DNA from 2 places in the Paenibacillus sp. FSL R10-2782 genome. Region 1 is predicted to be linked to the other one. Evidence: a T-box and tRNA genes for the amino acid it is inferred to sense, from the RefSeq annotation. Region 1 holds a T-box; the other holds one or more tRNA genes.
The links. The T-box of region 1 lies ahead of ileS (isoleucine--tRNA ligase). A T-box ahead of a tRNA ligase gene usually reads a tRNA of that ligase, here a tRNA-Ile.
Positions count from the first base shown of each region.

Region 2: it encodes a tRNA-Ile, which carries the amino acid that the T-box ahead of ileS (isoleucine--tRNA ligase) is inferred to sense. The anticodon was not compared.

Region 1 covers NZ_CP151951.1:3,501,182-3,504,596, forward strand. The annotation lists gene ileS (isoleucine--tRNA ligase) at 1-1,099, opposite strand, end outside; T-box leader at 1,176-1,462, opposite strand; gene NST83_RS15850 (DivIVA domain-containing protein) at 1,630-2,139, opposite strand; gene NST83_RS15855 (YlmH/Sll1252 family protein) at 2,311-3,093, opposite strand; gene NST83_RS15860 (YggT family protein) at 3,102-3,359, opposite strand; gene NST83_RS15865 (cell division protein SepF) at 3,367-3,415, opposite strand, start outside.
Region 2 covers NZ_CP151951.1:191,031-194,445, reverse strand. The annotation lists rRNA gene NST83_RS00810 (23S ribosomal RNA) at 1-1,153, opposite strand, end outside; tRNA gene NST83_RS00805 (tRNA-Ala) at 1,408-1,483, opposite strand; tRNA gene NST83_RS00800 (tRNA-Ile) at 1,505-1,581, opposite strand; rRNA gene rrf (5S ribosomal RNA) at 1,620-1,736, opposite strand; rRNA gene NST83_RS00790 (16S ribosomal RNA) at 1,896-3,415, opposite strand, start outside.

The DNA.
Region 1 (3,415 bases):
GCATTTTAACAATATCCACATCACAGTCCTTCACAAAACGGCCTGCAAAATCAGTGATTTCGTCTACATAGTTACCTTGGAGATCCACCACATTGATGAATCCAACGCCATTTTCACGGCATACCCGGTAATCATCCTCGCCATGCGCCGGAGCCATATGAACGATACCTGTACCGCTGGAGTCCGTTACGAACTTCGCACCCAGAATCTGATTGCCCTTCTCGACTTGGAAATACGTAAATGGCGGAGTATACGTTTGACCTACCAGTTCCGAACCCGGCAGCGTGCCAATCACTTCATGATCGCCTTTAATCACATCTTCGACGAGATTTTTGGCAACGATGTATACACCGTCTTCCTGTTTCACACGAGCGTACTCCAGGTCAGGATTGACAGCCAGTGCCACGTGACTCGGCAAGGTCCAAGGTGTTGTCGTCCAGGCCAGTACATATTCACCACTGCTATGCAGCTTAAATTTGGCCGTGGCACTCAGGTCTTTCACGTCTTTGTAGCCCTGTGCCACTTCATGGGAACTCAGCGTTGTCTGACAATCCGGACAATACGGACTTACGCGATGACCGCGATACAGCAGATCCTTTTCGTGAATCGTCGCCAGAATGTTCCACACACTCTCGATATAATTATTATCCAGCGTGATGTATGGATGATCGAGGTCTGTCCAGTAGCCGATCGCTTCGGTCAGATCACGCCATTGCTGCTCATACTCAAACACGCTGGCTTTACATTTTTTGATAAACTTTTCAACGCCGTATTCCTCAATTTCAGGCTTATGGGAAATGCCCAGTTGCTTCTGTACACCTAATTCTACCGGCAGGCCATGGGTATCCCAACCCGCCTTACGTACGACACGATACCCCTTCATCGTCTGGTAACGGCCGACAAAATCCTTAATTACACGGCCCAGCATGTGACCGATATGCGGTTTACCATTAGCTGTTGGCGGGCCTTCATAAAATACAAAGTTTGGCTTACCCTCACGATGCGTGATCGTTTTGCGGAACGTGTCCTCCTGCTTCCATTTGCTCAGGATGCGCAGGTCGCGGGACCGTGCCTTTTCTTTGACATCTACTCTGTTCATAATGTCACTCTTCCTCTCTGTTCATCAGTTTCTGTAGCATTCTCTGAAAAAAAGCAACAAAAAAGCCCCGTCCCTGTAAAGGGACGAGACTGTGCTCGCGTTACCACCCTGATTTCGTAAACAGACCATTCTAAAAAGACTGATCCCTTCACGACTCTCCGAGCCCTACTCAACTACAGCAGGGCGCCATTGTAACGTATGGCACACGGTGATAGCTTACACACGCCGGATAAAACTCAAGCGCTTCAGCTCACTTCTCAGGGATGATCTTCGGTCATGTTCTGAACGTTGGCTTGCACCGGAAAAAGGCCAACTCTCTGAGGGACAAAATCATGACGTACTCGTTCCCATCAACGAATTACAAATGTTAAATTCATCGGGATATTAAATCAGCAGCTTCGCTGCCCTGAATAACAACCCATTATCTATAACGGATAACGTGATATTCAGTATAGTATTTACAGTTATAGCCTCTTTGAAGATAAAAGTCAACCCTGACGGGACCAGATCATCGCTGTCAGAAATGACGATTAATAAATTTCTTTCATTTCACGCTCGCGCTCCAGCACTTCGCGTTCACGATTTTCAAGCGCTTCCCATCCGTCCTGACTTAACAAGTCAAGCTGCGCCTCCACCAGTGTACGAAAACGTGCCCGGTAAATCGAAGCCTGCTTCTTTAGTTCCTCGACCTCCAACGCAATTTTGCGGGATTTAGATAACGCTTCATTCACAATGCGGTCCGCATTCTTTTCCGCTTCCTTCACGATGAGCTGCGATTCTTTCTTGGCGTTGTTACGGACTTCATCAGCCGCTTCTTGCGCCACAATAATCGTCTTGCTCAGCGTATCCTCAATGGTCGAAAAATGATCAAGCTTCTCCTGAACATTCAACAGCTGTGTACTCAGTTCTTTATTTTCACGGATAACGCCCTCGTAATCCTTGATCACCTGATCCAAAAATTCATTGACCTGATCTTCGTCATAACCGCGAAGCCGGCGGGCAAATTCCTTGTTATGTATATCCAATGGCGTTAATGGCATGCCGTCCACCTCCTATAAGATTGACAAAAAAACATTTTCCGCGTCACGACGCTCACTATCATCTATCGGTCATCATACCCCGTTTTGTGAATGCTGTACAGAGAAAAATCGTTCCAGTTCTCCACTATAGCTTAATTCTTTCGACAGAAAGCTCGTGAATCCTGCCACCAGCTATATAAACTTACCAATTTTGACACGGAATCGTCCTTTTTTTGTCATTCCATCTGTTTCCAGCACTTTGAAACGCCCAAATCCCTGCATGGAAATAACATCGCCCGCTTTAAGTGAAGTGGATGGATTCTCCTCCACCTTCCAATTCACCCGGCACCGTCCGGCCCGGATCGGAGCTAAAATCTTGCTGCGGCTCAGCTTGTACACATCACTGGCAATGCCATCCAGACGCAAAGAAGCCACCGACAAGTCCAGCGGCTCCAATGCAACATCCTTCGTCCGCAGATTTTCTGGAGACAACAGTTCTGTCCACACATGAACACGGTGAACCTGCTGTAAATGCATCGTAATAAAATCGCTGATCTCAGAAGCCACCAATACATGGCACCCATCGTCCAGCACATGAATATCCCCTATTTTTCCACGCTTGATTCCAAGTCCTAATATTGCACCCAGATAATCCCCGTGCTCCAGCGTGCTAATTTTATGATCATCGGACGTGACGGAAAGAACCTGAATACCCATATTCTCTCCGTCCACATACGAATAATCGGGCGCTATTAGCGCCCGCTTTCGTTCCGATGCCTCATAACCGCCATCTACCCTAATCGTGACCTTGTCTTCCTTCGAGGCAAGCGTCTCCAATATGTACAGTTGACGCGGGTCCAAAAAATCAGTCAGCTTCTGCTCATGATAAGCCCCCGCATGACTGATCCATTCGGAAGCGCGATCTACATAATCCCGTTCATCCGGGTGAAAATGCTCATAAATCTCGGTTCGCATAAGTCCTCCTAGACGAAATTGCTAATTAAAGACATCAAACCGTACGACGCAAAACGCAGAGCAATCAGTGCAACGATGGGTGAAATATCAATCATTCCGAAGATTGGTGGTATAAATCTGCGAAAAGGAGACAAATACGGCTCCACAAACTTGGCAAGTAAATCACCGATTACACTTTCTCTTGCATTAGGAAGCCAGGACATCAGGACATATGCAATGATCATGTAAGAATAAATCTGAAATAGCCAACCGATTACCTCGATCAAGAAAAGCTCACCTCATTCTGTTAAGTTCTTGTTCAGTGTCCGCTAGTATTTCCGTA
Region 2 (3,415 bases), 2.3 Mb from region 1:
AGTGAGCTATTACGCACTCTTTCAATGGTGGCTGCTTCTAAGCCAACATCCTGGTTGTCTGTGCAACTCCACATCCTTTCCCACTTAACACACACTTGGGGACCTTAGCTGATGGTCTGGGCTGTTTCCCTTTCGACAATGGATCTTAGCACTCACTGTCTGACTCCCGGAACCAAGTCTATGGCATTCGGAGTTTGACTGAGCTTGGTAACCCTTGCGGGCCCCGCACCCAATCAGTGCTCTACCTCCACGACTCTTATTCCGAGGCTAGCCCTAAAGCTATTTCGGGGAGAACCAGCTATCTCCGGGTTCGATTGGAATTTCTCCGCTACCCCCACCTCATCCCCGCATTTTTCAACATGCGTGGGTTCGGGCCTCCAGTGCGTGTTACCGCACCTTCACCCTGGACAGGGGTAGATCACCCGGTTTCGGGTCTACGTCCACGTACTCAAGTCGCCCTATTCAGACTCGCTTTCGCTACGGCTACAGTTTTTCACCTTAACCTTGCACGGGAACGTAACTCGCCGGTTCATTCTACAAAAGGCACGCCATCACCCATAGATCGGGCTCTGACTTCTTGTAAGCACACGGTTTCAGGATCTATTTCACTCCCCTTCCGGGGTGCTTTTCACCTTTCCCTCACGGTACTGCTTCACTATCGGTCGCCAGGGAGTATTTAGCCTTGGCAGATGGTCCTGCCGGATTCATACGGGGTTTCACGTGCCCCGCACTACTCGGGATCCGTCTCGGAGGGAACAGGTTTTGAACTACAGGGCTTTTACCTTCTCTGGCGGGCCTTTCCAGACCTCTTCATCTAACCGGTTCCTTTGTAACTCCATGTGAGACGTCCCACAACCCCAAGGAGCAAGCTCCTTGGTTTGGGCTAATCCGCGTTCGCTCGCCGCTACTGACGGAATCACTATTGTTTTCTCTTCCTCAGGGTACTTAGATGTTTCAGTTCCCCTGGTATGCCTCTGTTCTGCCTATGTATTCAGCAGAAAGTGACTGTCGATGAAGACAGCCGGGTTTCCCCATTCGGACATCCCCGGATCAAAGCTTGCTTACAGCTCCCCGAGGCTTTATCGTTGTTCGCCACGTCCTTCGTCGGCTCCTGGCGCCTAGGCATCCTCCGTGTGCTCTTTGTAGCTTAACCTAGCATTTACTTCGTAAATGCGATTTGCTTTGAATTTCGGTTCCACACGAATGTGTGAATGAAATTCAAGGCAGCTACCTTTATTTCACTTGTTTACACAAGATCAGCGTAAAGGAATATTCTAAAACGCAATTTCGTTTCGGTATCCAGTTTTCAAGGTGCAATACAGTTTCATTGAAACTGTAACCTGTGTGATTATCAGCCAAACTCCGAAGAGTTCACGATCACCATGCAGTTTTTAATGAATTTGTAATTGGTGGAGCCAAGCGGGATCGAACCGCTGACCTCCTGCTTGCAAGGCAGGCGCTCTCCCAGCTGAGCTATGGCCCCAAAAGGTGATATAAAATTATATGGTGGGCCCTAGTGGACTCGAACCACCGACCTCACCCTTATCAGGGGTGCGCTCTAACCAGCTGAGCTAAGGGCCCATAATAAACCACCAAAGAAGTTCTTCTTTAGTGGTTGCGCTTGGCGACGTCCTACTCTCCCAGGACCCTGCGGTCCAAGTACCATCGGCGCTGGAGGGCTTAACGGTCGTGTTCGGGATGGGTACGTGTGGAACCCCTCCGCTATCGCCACCAAACGTTTGAGAGTTTGAGCTCTCAAAACTGAGCAACGAGTGAGTCGCTTTGGATATTCACTTCATTCACACAGATGTGATGAACCGAATTGAATATCCGTTCACAGGTACGTTGTACCTGCTGATTTGAATGTTTCCGTTGCAGGAAACGATTCTCCATAGAAAGGAGGTGATCCAGCCGCACCTTCCGATACGGCTACCTTGTTACGACTTCACCCCAATCATCTACCCCACCTTCGGCGGCTGGCTCCCTTGCGGGTTACCCCACCGACTTCGGGTGTTGTAAACTCTCGTGGTGTGACGGGCGGTGTGTACAAGACCCGGGAACGTATTCACCGCGGCATGCTGATCCGCGATTACTAGCAATTCCGACTTCATGCAGGCGAGTTGCAGCCTGCAATCCGAACTGAGACCGGCTTTTCTAGGATTCGCTCCAGATCGCTCTTTCGCTTCCCGTTGTACCGGCCATTGTAGTACGTGTGTAGCCCAGGTCATAAGGGGCATGATGATTTGACGTCATCCCCACCTTCCTCCGGTTTGTCACCGGCAGTCTGCTTAGAGTGCCCAGCTTGACCTGCTGGCAACTAAGCATAAGGGTTGCGCTCGTTGCGGGACTTAACCCAACATCTCACGACACGAGCTGACGACAACCATGCACCACCTGTCTCCCCTGTCCCGAAGGAAAGGCCTATCTCTAGACCGGTCAGGGGGATGTCAAGACCTGGTAAGGTTCTTCGCGTTGCTTCGAATTAAACCACATACTCCACTGCTTGTGCGGGTCCCCGTCAATTCCTTTGAGTTTCAGTCTTGCGACCGTACTCCCCAGGCGGAATGCTTAATGTGTTAACTTCGGCACCAAGGGTATCGAAACCCCTAACACCTAGCATTCATCGTTTACGGCGTGGACTACCAGGGTATCTAATCCTGTTTGCTCCCCACGCTTTCGCGCCTCAGCGTCAGTTACAGCCCAGAGAGTCGCCTTCGCCACTGGTGTTCCTCCACATATCTACGCATTTCACCGCTACACGTGGAATTCCACTCTCCTCTTCTGCACTCAAGCTCCCCAGTTTCCAGTGCGACCCGAAGTTGAGCCTCGGGATTAAACACCAGACTTAAAGAGCCGCCTGCGCGCGCTTTACGCCCAATAATTCCGGACAACGCTTGCCCCCTACGTATTACCGCGGCTGCTGGCACGTAGTTAGCCGGGGCTTTCTTCTCAGGTACCGTCACTCTTGTAGCAGTTACTCTACAAGACGTTCTTCCCTGGCAACAGAGCTTTACGATCCGAAAACCTTCATCACTCACGCGGCGTTGCTCCGTCAGGCTTTCGCCCATTGCGGAAGATTCCCTACTGCTGCCTCCCGTAGGAGTCTGGGCCGTGTCTCAGTCCCAGTGTGGCCGATCACCCTCTCAGGTCGGCTACGCATCGTCGCCTTGGTAGGCCTTTACCCCACCAACTAGCTAATGCGCCGCAGGCCCATCCATCAGTGACAGATTGCTCCGTCTTTCCTCCTCTCCCCATGCAGGGAAAGGATGTATCCGGTATTAGCTACCGTTTCCGGTAGTTATCCCAGTCTGAGGGGCAGGTTGCCTACGTGTTACTCACCCGTCCGCCGCTAGGTTATTTTAAAAGCAAGCTTCTAAAATAACCCCGCTCGACTTGCATGTATTAGGCACGCCGC